2 regions of the Streptomyces sp. NPDC042002 genome follow, and region 2 is predicted to be linked to the other one. Evidence: riboswitches for the same ligand, from Rfam matches in the RefSeq annotation. Region 2 holds a riboswitch; the other holds the start of a gene.

Region 1 (7,145 bases), on a different contig from region 2:
TCGTCGACAAGGCATCGGCGAAAGTGCGGGTGACGGCTCGACACTCCGCCTCGGAGTGGACGTCGGCCGCAGGGTCCGTGCGTCGGCCCGCACAGCGTGGCTCGAGCGGGCCGAGTGGGTCCGGCCGCCGCGGAACCGAGTGGTGGGCGAACGCCTTCGGCCGTCGTACGGCGGCACCTGCTCCGGGCGATTGAGCCACCCGGCGTCGTTCTGCGCCGTGGACGAGACCGGCCCGATCACCGGCGTACGACGTGCCCTCGGTTCCCCCACCGTACCCCGCTCGCCGGAAAACGGGACTCCGGAGACCGCACGTCTTGCGGAACGGCCGCCCACGCCCCCGCTGGTGAGGCCGCCGCGAGTAGCACGGCCTCGCCCGGGCTACGGATAGACGTAGGTGTTCAGGGTGTTCACCGCGGAGGCGGGGTCGCCGAGGTCGTAGCGGTCCACAGCCAGGTAGTTGGGCTTCTTGCGGGCGGCCGGCTGGCAGAAGCGGCGGGCCCGGTCGGCGAGTTTGGTGTTGTCCGTGCCGGCCGTTCCGGAGATCGTGGCGTCGCGGAAGTGGTTCATGACGAAGAGGGGACGGAAGCCCGGCTCGGTGCGGGTGAGGGGTACGTTCGTGCCCGCGTCGTACCAGCGGCTGTAGCAGGACCAGTCGGAGGAGCCGAGGCCCGAGCCCATGGACCAGTAGTTCTCGACGGTCCACTCGCGCTGGTACATGACGCCGAAGCTGTCCCGGGTGAGTCCGGCGGACTCGTCGGCGGAACGGCTGTGGTCGGTGAAGACGAGCAGGCGGTGGCCCGCGGCGGTCAGATCGGCGAGCTTCGGCCAGCCGTTCTCGCGCACGCCGGTCTGGTCGGGACGGTAGAGGACGTCGGACAGGCCGTTCACGCGGGCGAGTTCGGCGCGCAGGACGCCCGGGTCGACGTAGTCCTCCAGGAACACGGTGACGAACTGGTCGGGGTGCTGCTTGAGGAAGTCGACCATGCGCTGGAGGTCGACCCAGAGCGCGACCGGCTTGCTGACGAGCGTGCAGCTGTCGTGACAGAGGATCGCGCCGTCGGAGGTCTGGTGCAGGTCGAGCATGAACCCCCTGACTCCGTCGGCGAGTTGCTGGTTGATACCCCGGGTCTGGTTGGGCACCAGATTGACGAACGGCGGGGCGAATCCGCCGTCGACACCGTTGGCGTAGGCGTTGTGGGCGGTGAGGAACGTGACCTGGTCCAGGGTGCGTTGGTCCTGGGGCGGCATGGGGCGGGTCGCGGCCTCGACCGGTGTCAGGTACCAGGAGGCCAGAGCGCCCGGCGAGCCGATCGCCAACTGCGCCGGGTAGTTGGAGCCGGAGGGCTTCGCCGCGACCGTCAGGTACCGGTCCGTTCCGGGGGCCTTGAGCGTGAACTGATCGGCTCCGGCCGGTGTCACCTCCCACGCGGCGTCGGCGCTCGAACAGGACACGGTCCGGGCCTGATCACCCGCGCGGCCCAGACAACTGCCGCCGGTGTCGGCGCTTTCGAGCACGGACGAGGAGCCGTTCGGGCGGAGGGTCCACCGCTGGTGGTCCTCGTTGCCCTTGGGGTTGTGCTGGACGATCGCCCCCGAGCTGTCGGCGGCGTTCAGTCCCGTGGTGGCGCTCTGGACGAAATAGGCGCCCGCGGCGGGCACTTCGGTGGCGTCGGCGGGCGCGGGGACGGCGAAGACGGTGCCCAGTACGGCGGTGGCGGCGAGCAGGGAGCGGCGGCTCGGTCTCATGGCACGTGATCCCTTCCTGTGGGGAGCATGAGCATGCCATGCGGCTCGGAGCGCCGGTGCTACGGATCGCGTCAACCGCATCAACCGCGTCAACCGCGTGGGCGGTCTCGCTTCGCCCGACTACGGATGCGGATTACGGATGTGGACTACGGATGCGGCTACAGATACGCAGGGCGGACACGCCACTCGCGTCCGACGCGGCTTCGCCGACCGGCCATTCACCCCGCGGGCGGCGAGGTCAGGCGGGGCCGGAAGACGTACCGGGGTGTTCGATCCGGGCGGCGAACGCGGCGATGTCGGAGACCACGCGTTCGGGCTGCTCCCAGTGGACGACATGGCCGGTGTCCTCGTAGGCGAGGAAGTCGGCGCCGTGGACGGCGTCCAGGATGGTCTGCTGGTCGTCCCGGGGCAGGAACTCGTCCTGCTCACCCCAGATGACGAGGGTGGGCACCAGGATGCCCCCGAGGGTCGCGCCGAGATCGGCGTCGAGGAGGCCGCGGCCGGTCTCCTGCCAGACGTACGCGGGGAGTTTGAGGTTCTCCTCAATCATGGTCTCGATGAAACCGCGGGCGATCGGGCGTGCCGCCGTCCCGGCCATGAAGTCCTCGACGAACGCGCGGGGCACCGGATCGGAGAGGTTTTCGAGGCTCTTTCCCATGGCGGCCACCACCGGCTTGTCCGCGAGGGTGCCGGGGACGCCGAGCAGTACCAGACCCGCGATCCGGTCGGGATAGCCGCCGGCGACGATCCGGGCCGGTACACCGCCGCTGGACGCCCCGACCAGGATGGCGCGGGAGACATCGACGGCGTCGAGGAAGGCCACCAGGTCGGCGGCGAAGTCGTCGGGAGAGTAGCCCTCCGGGGGCCGGTCGGCGTCACCGTGACCGCGCTGCGTGGGCGCGTAACCGTGCAGGGAGGCCGGAAGACGCCTCAGCAGGGGCTCGAACGACCACCAGGAGTCGGCCAGCCCGTGCACGAAGACGACCGGTGTACCACTGGGGTAACCGGCCTCGGCGTACGGGAGGGTGGGCCCGTACCGCAGTTGCGCTGACTTCAGGGAGATCACGGTCACGGCACTCTGCCTCCTTCCGCCCGGCCACCGGGGTCCGGGAACCCGGGAGCGGAGAGCGAGCGGCGATCACTTCCGACAGTACCGAGGGGCGGCACGCGCCGCGCTGCGAAAGGACCGTTCGGGCCCCTCGGACGAAACGGGGGGGCCGCGGCCGGAGCCGTCGTCCGGACGGGTGAGCCCAGGAACGGCGGGGCCACCGGCCCCACTCCCGCTCGGCCCACGGGAACGGTTAGTGTGTCCGTCGTACCGGACACGGGGTGCCCCGTCCGAGGGCTGAGATCACACCCGTCGAACCTGAACCAGTTCGTACTGGCGGAGGGATGTCTTCCATGCCTTTGGCGCATGTTTCCGGCGGGGTGCCCGCCGACGGCCGGCCCGCCGTCTTCGACGGACGGATGCCCGCCGCACCCGGCGACCTGCGGGTGGAGGGACACGGCATCGAGCCGGTCCCCGAGAACAACCGGTACGGCGGCGCCGGGCGCCTGTTCACCGTGTGGTTCGCCCCGAACCTGACGATGACGGGCGTGTTCACCGGCACCATCGGCATCGCGCTGGGCCTGGACTTCCGTACCGCCCTCGCGGCGGTGGTCCTCGGGACCGTGCTCGGCGCGCTGCCCACCGCCTACCTCAGCACCTGGGGCGGCCTCACCGGCACCGGCCAACTCCCGCTCGCACGGCTCGCGTTCGGCCGGGCGGTGGTGCTGCCCGGAATGCTCCAGTGGCTGTCCTCGGTCGCCTGGGACGCGCTGATCGGGCTGTTCGGCGGGGACGCGCTGGCGCGGCTGTGCGGCTGGCCGTTCTGGCTCGGCGTGCTCGTCATGATGCTCGCCCAGGGGGCTCTCGGCGTCCTCGGCTACGAGGCCATCCACCGCCTGCAGATCGTCATGACCTTCGTGCTCGCCGTCGCCTTCGCGGTGATCGCCTGGCGCATGCTCGACGGCGTCCACCCCGCCGCGACCGGGGCGGCGACCGGCGCCGACCGCGCGGGCGCGTTCGTGCTCACCAGCACCATCGCGCTCAGCCTCTCGCTGTCCTGGGCGCCGTACGCCGGTGACTTCAGCCGCTACCTGCCGCGTACGACGTCCCGTCCGCGGATGTTCTGGTGCACCCTGCTCGGCCTCGTCGTGTCGTTCGTCGCCGTGCAGGTCCTCGGACTGTGGGGCGCGTCGGTGCTGACCGACCAGACGGCGGCGGGCGTGGACGCTCTGCTGGGCGGCGGGACGGCGGGCGCGTTCGGGCTGCTGGCCGTGGCCCTTGCGGCGGTGTGCAGCAACGCGATGAACGACTACAGCGGTTCGCTCGCCCTGCAGACCCTGGGCGTGCGGATACCGCGCCCGGTCGCGGCCGCCCTGGCCGCCGCGCTCGGCTTCCCGCTGGTGCTGTGGATGCACGCCGCCGACACCACGGCCCGGTTCCAGAACGTGCTGCTGTTCGTGGGCTATTGGATCCCCGGGTTCGTCGCGATCGTCGTCGTCGACTGGATCGCCCGCGGGCGGGAGCGCGGCGGCGCACCGGTCGACGTCGCCGTCGAGATCTCCCGTCCACGCTCCGGATGGCCCTCGTCGGTGGCCTTCGTCGTGGCGTTCGGCGCGGCCGTGCCGTTCATGGACACCGGCCTGTACGTCGGTCCGGTGGCCGACGCGCTGCACGGCGCCGACCTCTCCTACTACGTGGCGTTCCTCGTCGCCCTCGCCCTCTACGCCCCGCTGCGACTGCGGCGCCGCGCCTGAGGGCTGTCCGTCGCTCCGCCGGTCGAGGGCCTCGCGCCCGAACCCGTACCCGAGAGGAACACCTCGTATGACCACGCCGCCCCGCGTCCTGACGATCGCCGGATCCGACTCCGGCGGAGGCGCCGGAATCCAGGCCGACCTGAAGACCATGCTCGCGCTGGGCGCCCATGGGATGAGCGTGCTCACCGCGGTGACCGCGCAGAACTCCGTTGGTGTGCAGGGTGCTTGGGAGCTCTCCGAGGAGGCGGTACGCGCCCAGTACCGCAGTGTGGTCGACGACATCGGCGTCCAGGCCGTGAAGACCGGGATGCTCTCGTCGCCCGGCCTGGTCACGACGGTCGCCGAGCTGCTGTCCGACGTGGGCGCCCCGGTCGTCGTGGACCCGGTGAGCGTCTCCAAGCACGGGGACCGGCTGTTGGCCGACGACGCTCTGCATGCCGTACGGACCCTGTTGCTGCCGCGGGCGACCGTGGCCACCCCGAATCTCGACGAGGTCGCCCAGCTCACCGGAGTGAAGGTGAAGGACGAGGAGGGCATGCGCCGGGCCGCCGGCCGGCTGCTCGCGTTCGGTCCCCGCTGGGTGCTGGTGAAGGGGGGCCATCTGCCGGGGCAGGCCGTCGATCTGCTCACCGACGGAACGGCGGAGCACTGGCTGCGCGCGCCGCGCCACGACAACCGGCACACGCACGGCACCGGGTGCACGCTCGCCTCGGCCGTCGCGGTGGGCCTGGCCGAGGGCCTTTCGGTGCCGGAGGCCGTACGACGGGCCAAGGAGTATGTGACCGCCGCGATCGAGGCCGGTTTCGCGCTCGGCGCCGGCATCGGGCCGGTGGACCACGGGTGGCGACTGCGCCAAAACGGCTGACTCCCTGACCGTCGGCCGGAGTTCCGGAGCGTCCGGCCGCACCCGGGATCCCGACCCGGAATGGCCGGGTCCGATCGCGACCAGCGGTTCCGGAGCGCGGGCGTCCGCCCGTCGCCCGGAGACCCCGGCCGCGATCCGGCGCACCACCTGCCCGAAAAGGTGAACACCTCGACCCCTGTCGTGCGTACTGATCGGCACAGCGACAGTCGTCTGCCCGCCCGTCAGGTACGCGGGGAGGCAGATCCGGATCCAAGGAGCACACCATGAAGGCGACCGCGCAGATCGGCGTCACAGGGCTCGCGGTGATGGGCCGCAATCTGGCCCGCAACTTCGCCCGGAACGGCTACACCGTCGCCGTCCACAACCGCACCCCAGCGCGCACCAAGGCACTGGTCGAGGAGTTCGGGCACGAGGGTGCCTTCGTGGCGGCCGAGTCGGCCGAGGACTTCGTGGCCGCGCTGGAGCGCCCCCGCCGTCTGATGATCATGGTGCAGGCCGGTGCGGCCACCGACGCCGTCATCGAGGAGTTCGCCCCGCTGCTCGAAACCGGCGACGTGATCATCGACGGCGGCAACGCCCACTTCACCGACACCCGGCGTCGTGAACAGTCGCTGCGCGAACGCGGCATCCACTTCGTCGGCGCGGGTGTGTCCGGCGGCGAGGAGGGCGCCCTCAACGGGCCGAGCATCATGCCCGGCGGCTCCCCGGAGTCGTACGCCTCGCTCGGCCCGATGTTCGAGTCGATCAGCGCCAAGGTGGACGGCGAGCCCTGCGCCACGCACATCGGCACGGACGGCGCCGGGCACTTCGTCAAGATGGTGCACAACGGCATCGAGTACGCCGACATGCAGCTGATCGGCGAGGCGTACGACCTGCTCCGCCGCGTCGGCGGGTACACGCCGGCGCAGATCGCGGAGATCTTCCGGCGCTGGAACAAGGGCCGCCTCGACTCGTACCTGATCGAGATCACGGCCGAGGTCCTCGCGCACACGGACGCCTCCACCGGGGAGCCGTTCGTGGACGTCGTGGTGGACGCCGCGGGGCAGAAGGGCACCGGCCGCTGGACCGTGCAGACCGCCCTGGACCTCGGCTCCCCCGTCACCGCCATCGCGCAGGCGACCTTCGCCCGCGCCGCCTCCAGCCAGGGCGGACTGCGTGCCGCCTACCGCGACCTGCCCGGCGGCACCCACTGGGACCTGTCCGGAACCGAGGCCGAGCGGTTCACCAGCCAGGTCGAACACGCCCTGTACGCATCGAAGTTGATCGCCTACGACCAGGGCTGGAAGATGATCCTGGACGCCGCCGCCGAGTACGGCTGGGACATCGACCTCGGCGAGGTGGCGAAGATCTGGCGCGGCGGCTGCATCATCCGCGCGGCGTTCCTCGACCGTATCCGCGCCGCGTACGCCGTCGATCCGGGCCTGGTCAGCCTGCTCTCCGACACGGGGTTCGCCACCGAGATCAAGGACGCCCAGGTCCCGTGGCGCGAGGTCATCTCCACGGCCACCCGCAGAGGCGTTCCGGTGCCCGCGTTCTCGGCCGCCCTGTCGTACTACGACACCCTGCGCGCCGACCGGCTGCCCGCCGCCCTCACCCAGGGCCAGCGCGACTTCTTCGGCGCCCACACCTACCGGCGCACCGACCGCGAGGGAAGCTTCCACACGCTGTGGGGCGAGACCTCCCGCGGTGAGACCGAGGTCCTGTGACGCCCGTGCCCCTCTCCGGGCGATGA
Region 2 (7,145 bases):
CGTGGTGCCCGCGCCCGGATCCGTACCGATCACGAAGCCCTTGGTCACGTCCTCGCTGAACTCGCGGGTGACCATGCCCGGGGCGAGCCCGTCGCCCTTCAGGACGTCCTTCGCCTTGAACAGCGCGAAGCCCTTCAGGTCGGGCACCTTCACCGTCTGGGGGCCGTTGGAGACGGTCAGCGTCACGGAGTCGTTGTCGCGGATCCGCTCGCCGACACCGGGGTCGGTGCTGATGACCGTGCCGCGCTTCACGGTGTCGCTGTAGGCGTGCTTGACCCGCTTGACGTCGAGCCCGGCGTCCTGGAGCCGGGACCTGGCCTGCTGCTCCGTCTTCGCGAGGACCGGCGGGACCTTGGTGAACTGGCCCGAGTTGATGTACCAGACACCGGCGCCGAGGCCGAGCACGAGCACGATCGCGGCGACGACCATCAGCATCCCGCGCCGCGGACGCGTGCCCGGAGGCCGCGCCGGCATGGCCGGCGCGGCGCCGAAGGGGCTGCTCTGCTCGAACCGGCTGGTCCGGTCGAGAGCGTCGTCGTTCACGGGAAGCGGGCGGGGGACGGACAGCGAGCGCGGGATCACGCTCGTACGGTCGCCGGCGTTGTCGTGGCCCACGGACAGGGCACCGGGCGGCACCGCGTCGAGCTGCTCGGCGGTGAGGCCGGCCCGTGTCTCCAGGACCTGGCCGAGCAGCGCCACCGCGTCGGCCGGGCGGGCGTCGGGATTGCGGGCGGTGGCCGCGGTGACCAGCTCGTCCAGCGGGTACGCCATGCCCGGCACGACGGCGGAGGGAGGCGGCACGTCCGCGTGGAGGTGCTGGTAGAGCACCTGCGCGGGGGAGTCCGCGGTGTACGGCTTGGCGCCGGTGAGCATTTCGTAGAGGACGACTCCGCAGGCGTAGACGTCGACCCGGGTGTCGGAGGTGCCGTGCTCGATCTGCTCGGGGGCGAGGTACGACACGGTGCCGAGGACGGCGCCCGTCGTGCTGGTCACCGTGTCCACGGCGCGGACGAGGCCGAAGTCCGCCACCTTGACCCGGCCGTCGTCCCCGATCAGGACGTTCTCCGGCTTCATGTCGCGGTGCACGAACCCGGCGCGGTGCGCGGCGCCGAGCGCGGCGAGCACCGGCTCCAGGATGTCGAGCGCGGCCCGGGGCTGCAGGGCGCCGCGCTCGCGCAGCACGTCCCGCAGGGTGCATCCGGCGATGTACTCCATGGCCAGATAGACGTACGACCCGTCCGCCCCCTGGTCGAAGACCTGCACCACATTGGGGTGCGCCAGCCGGGCCACCGACTTGGCCTCCCGGATGAACCGCTCGACGAACGAACCGTCGGCGGCCAGCGTCGGGTGCATCACCTTGAGCGCGAGCACGCGGTCGAGGCGGGTGTCCAGGGCCCTGTAGACCGTGGCCATCCCGCCGACCGCGATCCGTGCGTCGACGCGGTAGCGGCCGTCGAGCACGTGTCCGACAAGGGGGTCCTGAAGGGTCGTATCCACGCAGGTGAGTCTACGAGCCGCCACTGTCACGACGCCCCGTTAGGCGGATACCTGGGCCCGACTGCAGCCGAGCTGTGACGCACACCGCGCGCACGAAGTTCCGTTCGTCGCACAGATGTCCGATCAGACCTGGTTCGAAGTCGCAAGGCCGCAACGCGACAACCCGCACGGTCGCCGGAGCGGCCCACGACCGGCGGCGGCACGCACCACGCGTGGTCCGCCCCGTGACATGAGGAGCACGTCACACGGGTCGCACTCGGGTGCGGCGGACACCTTGTGCCCTCCGCACCCGCCGACGGCGGGCGCTCCCGCGGGAGGCCCGACGTGCCCGTCCGGCCGGAAACCGACGATCCAACGGTCCGGCGGTACGCGGGCAGATGATCAGAACGCCGGGCGCTCCGGGTCCAGCGCCGCCATGCCCTCCACGGGAGAGGACGCATGGGCGAAGTGCCGCCGGGGGATGCGCCCCGCCCGCCGCGCCAGGCGCCCCGCCTCCACCGCGTGCCGCATGGCCTCCGCCATCAGCACGGGTTCCTGCGCCCGCGTCACCGCCGAGGCGAGCATGACCCCCGCGCACCCCAGCTCCATCGCGAGCGCGGCGTCCGACGCCGTGCCCGCCCCCGCGTCCAGGATCACCGGCACGCGCGCGTGCTCGACGATCAGCTGGAAGTTGTGCGGGTTCCGGATCCCGAGCCCGGACCCGATGGGTGAACCGAGCGGCATGATCGCCGCGCAGCCGACGTCCTCCAGCTTGCGCGCCAGCACCGGGTCGTCGTTCGTGTACGGCAGCACGGTGAAGCCGTCGTCGACCAGCGTCTCCGCCGCGTCGAGCAGTTCGATCGGATCGGGCAGCAGGGTGCGCTCGTCGGCGATGACCTCCAGCTTGACCAGGTCGGTGCCCAGCGCCTCGCGTGCCAGCCGGGCGGTCAGCACGGCCTCACCGGCGGTGTAGCAGCCGGCCGTGTTCGGCAGGACGCGGATACCGAGCCGGTCGAGCACCGACAGGACCGAGCCGTGCACGGACGCGTCCACACGCCGCATCGCGACCGTCGTCAGTTCCGTACCGGACGCCACCAGGGAACGCTCCAGCACGTCGAGGCTGGGCGCGCCGCCCGTCCCCATGATCAGCCGGGACCCGTAGGCCGTACCACCGAGGACGAAGGGATCGTCGGCCATGGGTCAGCCTCCTTGGACGGCGGTGAGGACTTCGACGCGGTCGCCCTCGGTGAGGGAGGTGGACGACCACTGCCCGCGCGGGACGACGGTCTCGTTCAGGGCCGCGGCCACTCCGGCCGGTGCCGGGGTGAGGGTCGCGACGAGCGCGTCGAGAGCGGTCCCCGCGGCGATCCGCTGCCGCTCCCCGTTGACGACGATGTTCATACGGGCAGCTCCGTGAGGGCGGTGGCGCCGAAGCGCAGGGGGGTGAAGGGGAGGGCTTCGGCGGGGAGCGCGCCGGTGGTCAGGACGTGGGCCATCGCGTCGCCCGTGACGGGCGTCAGGAGCACCCCGTTGCGGAAGTGCCCGGTGGCCAGCAACAGTCCGTCCAGCGCGGTCGGGCCGAGCAGCGGCGCGTTGTCGGGCGAGCCGGGGCGCAGCCCGGCCCGCGTCTCGACGAGCGGCAACTCGGTGATCCCGGGGACCAGTTCGTGGGCGTCCCGCAGCAGCTCGTACACGCCGCCCGCCGTCACGGTGGTGTCCCAGCCCAGTTCCTCGCTGGTCGCGCCCACCACGAGCTCACCGTTCTCGCGCGGCACCAGGTAGACGTGGCTGCCGCGCACCACGGCCCGCACGGTGCGGTTGAGGAAGGGCGCGTACCGCCGCGGCACGGTCAGCCGCAGTACCTGCCCCTTCACCGGGCGCACCGGCGGCCGGGCGTCGTCGGGGACGCCCGCCAGACGCCCGCTGAGGCTGCCCCCGGCGAGCACCACCTGGCCCGCGGTGAGTTCGGCGCCGTCCGTGGTGACGACTCCGGCGGCCCGGTCCCGTACGACCGTCAGGCGCTCCGCCCACGTCCGGTGCAGCGCCACTCCGGCCCGCTCGCACGCCGTGACCAGGGCTCCCGCCAGGCGCCGCGGGTCGATCTGGTGGTCGCCGTCGACCCGCAGACCCCCGCGCACGCCGGGTGCGAGCATCGGCTCCAGACGGCGGCACTCACGGCCGCTCAGCCACTCCGACTCCAGCCCCGACCGGACCTGTAGAGCGTGCAGTTCCCGCAGATGGGCGCGGTCGTCGGCGTCCAGCGCGACGGCCAGCGTGCCGCACCGGCGGTAGCCGAGATCCTGGCCGGTCGCCTCGGTGAGCTCGGCGGCGAAGTCCGGATAGCGGCGCGCGGAGGCGAGGTTGAGACCGAGCAGGGTCTCCTCGCCGAAGTGCAGTTCGGTGACGGCGGCGAGCATTCCGGCCGCGACCTGGGCGGCCCCACCACCCGGCGCGGGGTCCACGAGGGCGGTGGTGAAGCCGCGTTGCGCGGCCCGCCAGGCCGTCGCCAGGCCGATGATCCCGCCCCCGATGACGAGGACGTCTGACGAACGTGCGGGCGACATGGGCGTCCAGCCCCTCCCTTCGCCGGCATGACCCGGATCAGGTTCGTACGGTCGGAGGCCGCCCCAGCCTCCCTCTCAGCCCGGTGCGTCCGGGCTCCCGCGAGTGCTTTACGTTGGCCACCCTAGCCCGCCCCCGTCCGTCTCAGTAAGGGAGCCTCCGACCATGGCGCGACCGCTCGACGGCCTCGTCCTCGCCCCCGTCGCCGACCAGGCACCGGGCCAGGTGGGCACCCGCACCCGGTTCACCTATCACGAGGAGGACGGCACGGTCTGGGCCGACTACGCGGGCGGCGACATCGTCCGCGGACACCTCGTGGGCACCCGTGAGGGCGACCGCCTCGACTTCCGGTACGTGCAGTTGAAGCGCGACGGGACCACCGCGTCGGGCCACTGCGTGTCCCTCGTCGTGGAACTGCCCGACGGCCGCGTGCGGCTGGAGGAGACCTGGACGTGGGAGTCGCGGGAGGGCACGGGAACGAGCGTGGTGGAAGAGACGCGCGGGACGAGCCGTGTGGAACAGGTCACTGAGCACGTCCGCTGACTGACGAATTGTCAGCTGACTATGGTGACCGGGTGAGCGAGCAGACGCAGGCACAGTCTCAGTCGCAGGGGCCCACGGCACGGCGGGTCGTCGTGGTGGGCGCGGGCATGGCCGGAGTGCAGACCGCGGTCGCCCTGCGCGAGCAGGGCTTCACGGGCACCGTCACGCTGATCGGCGCGGAGCCGCATCAGCCGTACGACCGGCCACCGCTGTCCAAGGCCGTCCTGCTGGGCAAGGCCGAGGGCTCCGCCTTCGACATCGACTTCGAGGCACTGGACATCGACCTCAGGCTGGGCCGCGAGGCGCTCGGCGTGCGCCCCGGCGACCACGAACTGGACACGGCCGCGGGACCCGTCCCGTACGACGTCCTGGTCGTCGCCACCGGCGCCGAGCCGATCCAGCTCCCCGGCGCCGAAGGCGTGCCCGGGGTGCATCTGCTGCGTACTCTCGACGACGCCGACCGGCTGCGCCCCGTCCTCACCCAGCAGCACGACATCGTGGTCGTCGGCGCGGGCTGGATCGGCGCCGAGTTCGCCACGGCGGCGCGCGAGGCGGGCTGCGCGGTCACGGTCGTCGAGGCCGCCGACCGTCCGCTCGCCGGCGCGCTGCCCGCCGAGGTGGCCGCGCCGATGGCCGCCTGGTACGCGGACAGCGGGGCCACGCTGCGCACCCACGCGCGCGTGGAGCGCGTCGAGGCCGGCGCGGTGATCCTCGACGACGGCTCCCGGGTGCCCGCGGGCGCCGTCGTGGTCGGGATCGGGGCGCGGCCCGCGACCGCCTGGACCGCCGGCTCCGGCATCGAACTCGGCGCGCACCGCGAGATCGTCGCCGACGACCACCTGCGCACCTCCCTGCCCGACGTCTACGCGGTCGGCGACTGCGCCTCCTTCCCCTCGGGACGCTACGAGGACCGCCTCCTCGTCCATCACTGGGACAACGCCCTCCAGGGTCCGCGCACGGTCGCCCTGAACATCGTCGGGGAGGCGCCCGCCGCCTACGACCCGGTGCCGTACTTCTGGTCCGAGCAGTTCGGCCGCTTCGTGCAGTACGTCGGCCACCACTCGCCGGCCGACACCCTGGTGTGGCGCGGCGACCCGTCGGGCGTCTCCTGGTCGGTGTGCTGGCTCCGCGACACGCGTCTCGTCGCCCTCCTGGCGGTGGGCCGCCCGAGGGATCTCGCCCAGGGCCGCCGGCTCATCGAGGCGGGCGCCCCCATGGATCCGGAACTGCTCGCGGACCCGTCGAGGCCCCTGAAGGGCGCCACGGCCTGATCCGTCACCCCAGGCCGGACGCCCTTGGCTTCCGACTGTCGGTCCGGGATGGCAGGCTTGTCCCGTGACCGAGATTGACGCAAAGATCGATGCTCTCGTCCCCGCCTGGCTCACCCTCCCCGACATCGCCGAACAGTTCGGCGTCGAGGTGACGCGCGTCCGGCAGCTGGTCAAGGACGGCCAGCTGATCGCCGTACGCCGTGGTGAGAACCGCGCGCTGCACGTCCCCGCCGAGTTCATCGACGCGGACGAACAGAAGGTCGTCAAGGGCCTGGCCGGCACCCTGACGCTCCTGAGGGACGACGGCTACTCCGACGAAGAGGCCCTCGAGTGGCTCTTCACCCCCGACCCGAGCCTGCCCGGCACCCCCGCGCAGGCTCTGAGCGAGAATCGCGGCACGGAGGTGAAGCGCCGCGCCCAGGCGCTCGCCGTCTGACCTGAACGCGACCGTCCGGCACGGCGGGCGCGGCGGCGGGACCATCCCGGCCGCCGCGCTCCCCGCGCACCGACAAACGGGGGATCCACGCATGCCCGAGAACGACGCCACGACCGCGCGGAGCCGGCTCGCCGACGCCCGTGTCTACCTGTGCACCGACGCCCGCAGGCGTCAGGGCGACCTCGCCGGGTTCCTCGACGCGGTCCTGGCGGGCGGCGTCGACATCGTGCAGCTGCGCGACAAGGGCATGGAGGCCGGGGAGGAGCTGGAACACCTCCAGGTCTTCGCGGACGCCTGCGCCCGGCACGGCAAACTCCTCGCGGTCAACGACCGGGCGGACGTGGCCCACGCCGTCCGCGCCGACGTACTGCACCTGGGCCAGGGCGACCTCCCGGTTCCCGCGGCCCGCGCGATCCTCGGTGACGACGTGCTCATCGGCCGTTCCACACACGCCGAGTCCGAGGCCGCGGCCGCCGCGGTCCAGGAGGGCGTGGACTACTTCTGCACCGGCCCCTGCTGGCCCACCCCCACCAAACCCGGCCGCCACGCACCCGGCCTCGGCCTGGTCCGCGGCACGGCCGCCCTCGGCACCGACCGTCCCTGGTTCGCGATCGGCGGCATCGACCTCGGCCGGCTCGACGAGGTGCTCGAAGCGGGCGCCCGCCGGGTCGTCGTCGTACGGGCGATCACCGAGGCGGACGACCCGGGCGCGGCGGCGGCGGAGTTCGCGAAGCGACTGCGCGCGGCCTAGGCGCGCGAGTCGCCCGCGCGGAGCGTCCCGGCGGGGCCGCTGTCCGCAGGTGTCCGGGGGCGCCCGCGGGTGTCCGCGCGTGTCCGAGGGGTGGACAAGAAGTCGA

What was found. A riboswitch is a leader RNA that binds a small molecule or an ion and turns the genes downstream of it on or off. The one in region 2 is predicted to bind thiamine pyrophosphate.
Region 1: another riboswitch for thiamine pyrophosphate. It lies ahead of ACZ6KY_RS20985 (purine-cytosine permease family protein); the one in region 2 lies ahead of thiO (glycine oxidase ThiO).

Annotation. Positions count from the first base shown of each region.
Region 1 is NZ_JBVJCT010000013.1:132,906-140,050, reverse strand. It holds gene ACZ6KY_RS20995 (phospholipase) at 379-1,746, opposite strand; gene ACZ6KY_RS20990 (alpha/beta fold hydrolase) at 1,985-2,818, opposite strand; TPP riboswitch at 3,062-3,156, shown strand; gene ACZ6KY_RS20985 (purine-cytosine permease family protein) at 3,148-4,548, shown strand; gene thiD (bifunctional hydroxymethylpyrimidine kinase/phosphomethylpyrimidine kinase) at 4,616-5,413, shown strand; gene gndA (NADP-dependent phosphogluconate dehydrogenase) at 5,677-7,119, shown strand.
Region 2 is NZ_JBVJCT010000001.1:192,267-199,411, forward strand. It holds gene pknB (Stk1 family PASTA domain-containing Ser/Thr kinase) at 1-1,497, opposite strand, end outside; gene ACZ6KY_RS00825 (thiazole synthase) at 1,879-2,673, opposite strand; gene thiS (sulfur carrier protein ThiS) at 2,677-2,877, opposite strand; gene thiO (glycine oxidase ThiO) at 2,874-4,040, opposite strand; TPP riboswitch at 4,038-4,151, opposite strand; gene ACZ6KY_RS00840 (avidin-fold protein) at 4,204-4,581, shown strand; gene ACZ6KY_RS00845 (NAD(P)/FAD-dependent oxidoreductase) at 4,614-5,852, shown strand; gene ACZ6KY_RS00850 (Rv2175c family DNA-binding protein) at 5,917-6,288, shown strand; gene thiE (thiamine phosphate synthase) at 6,380-7,039, shown strand.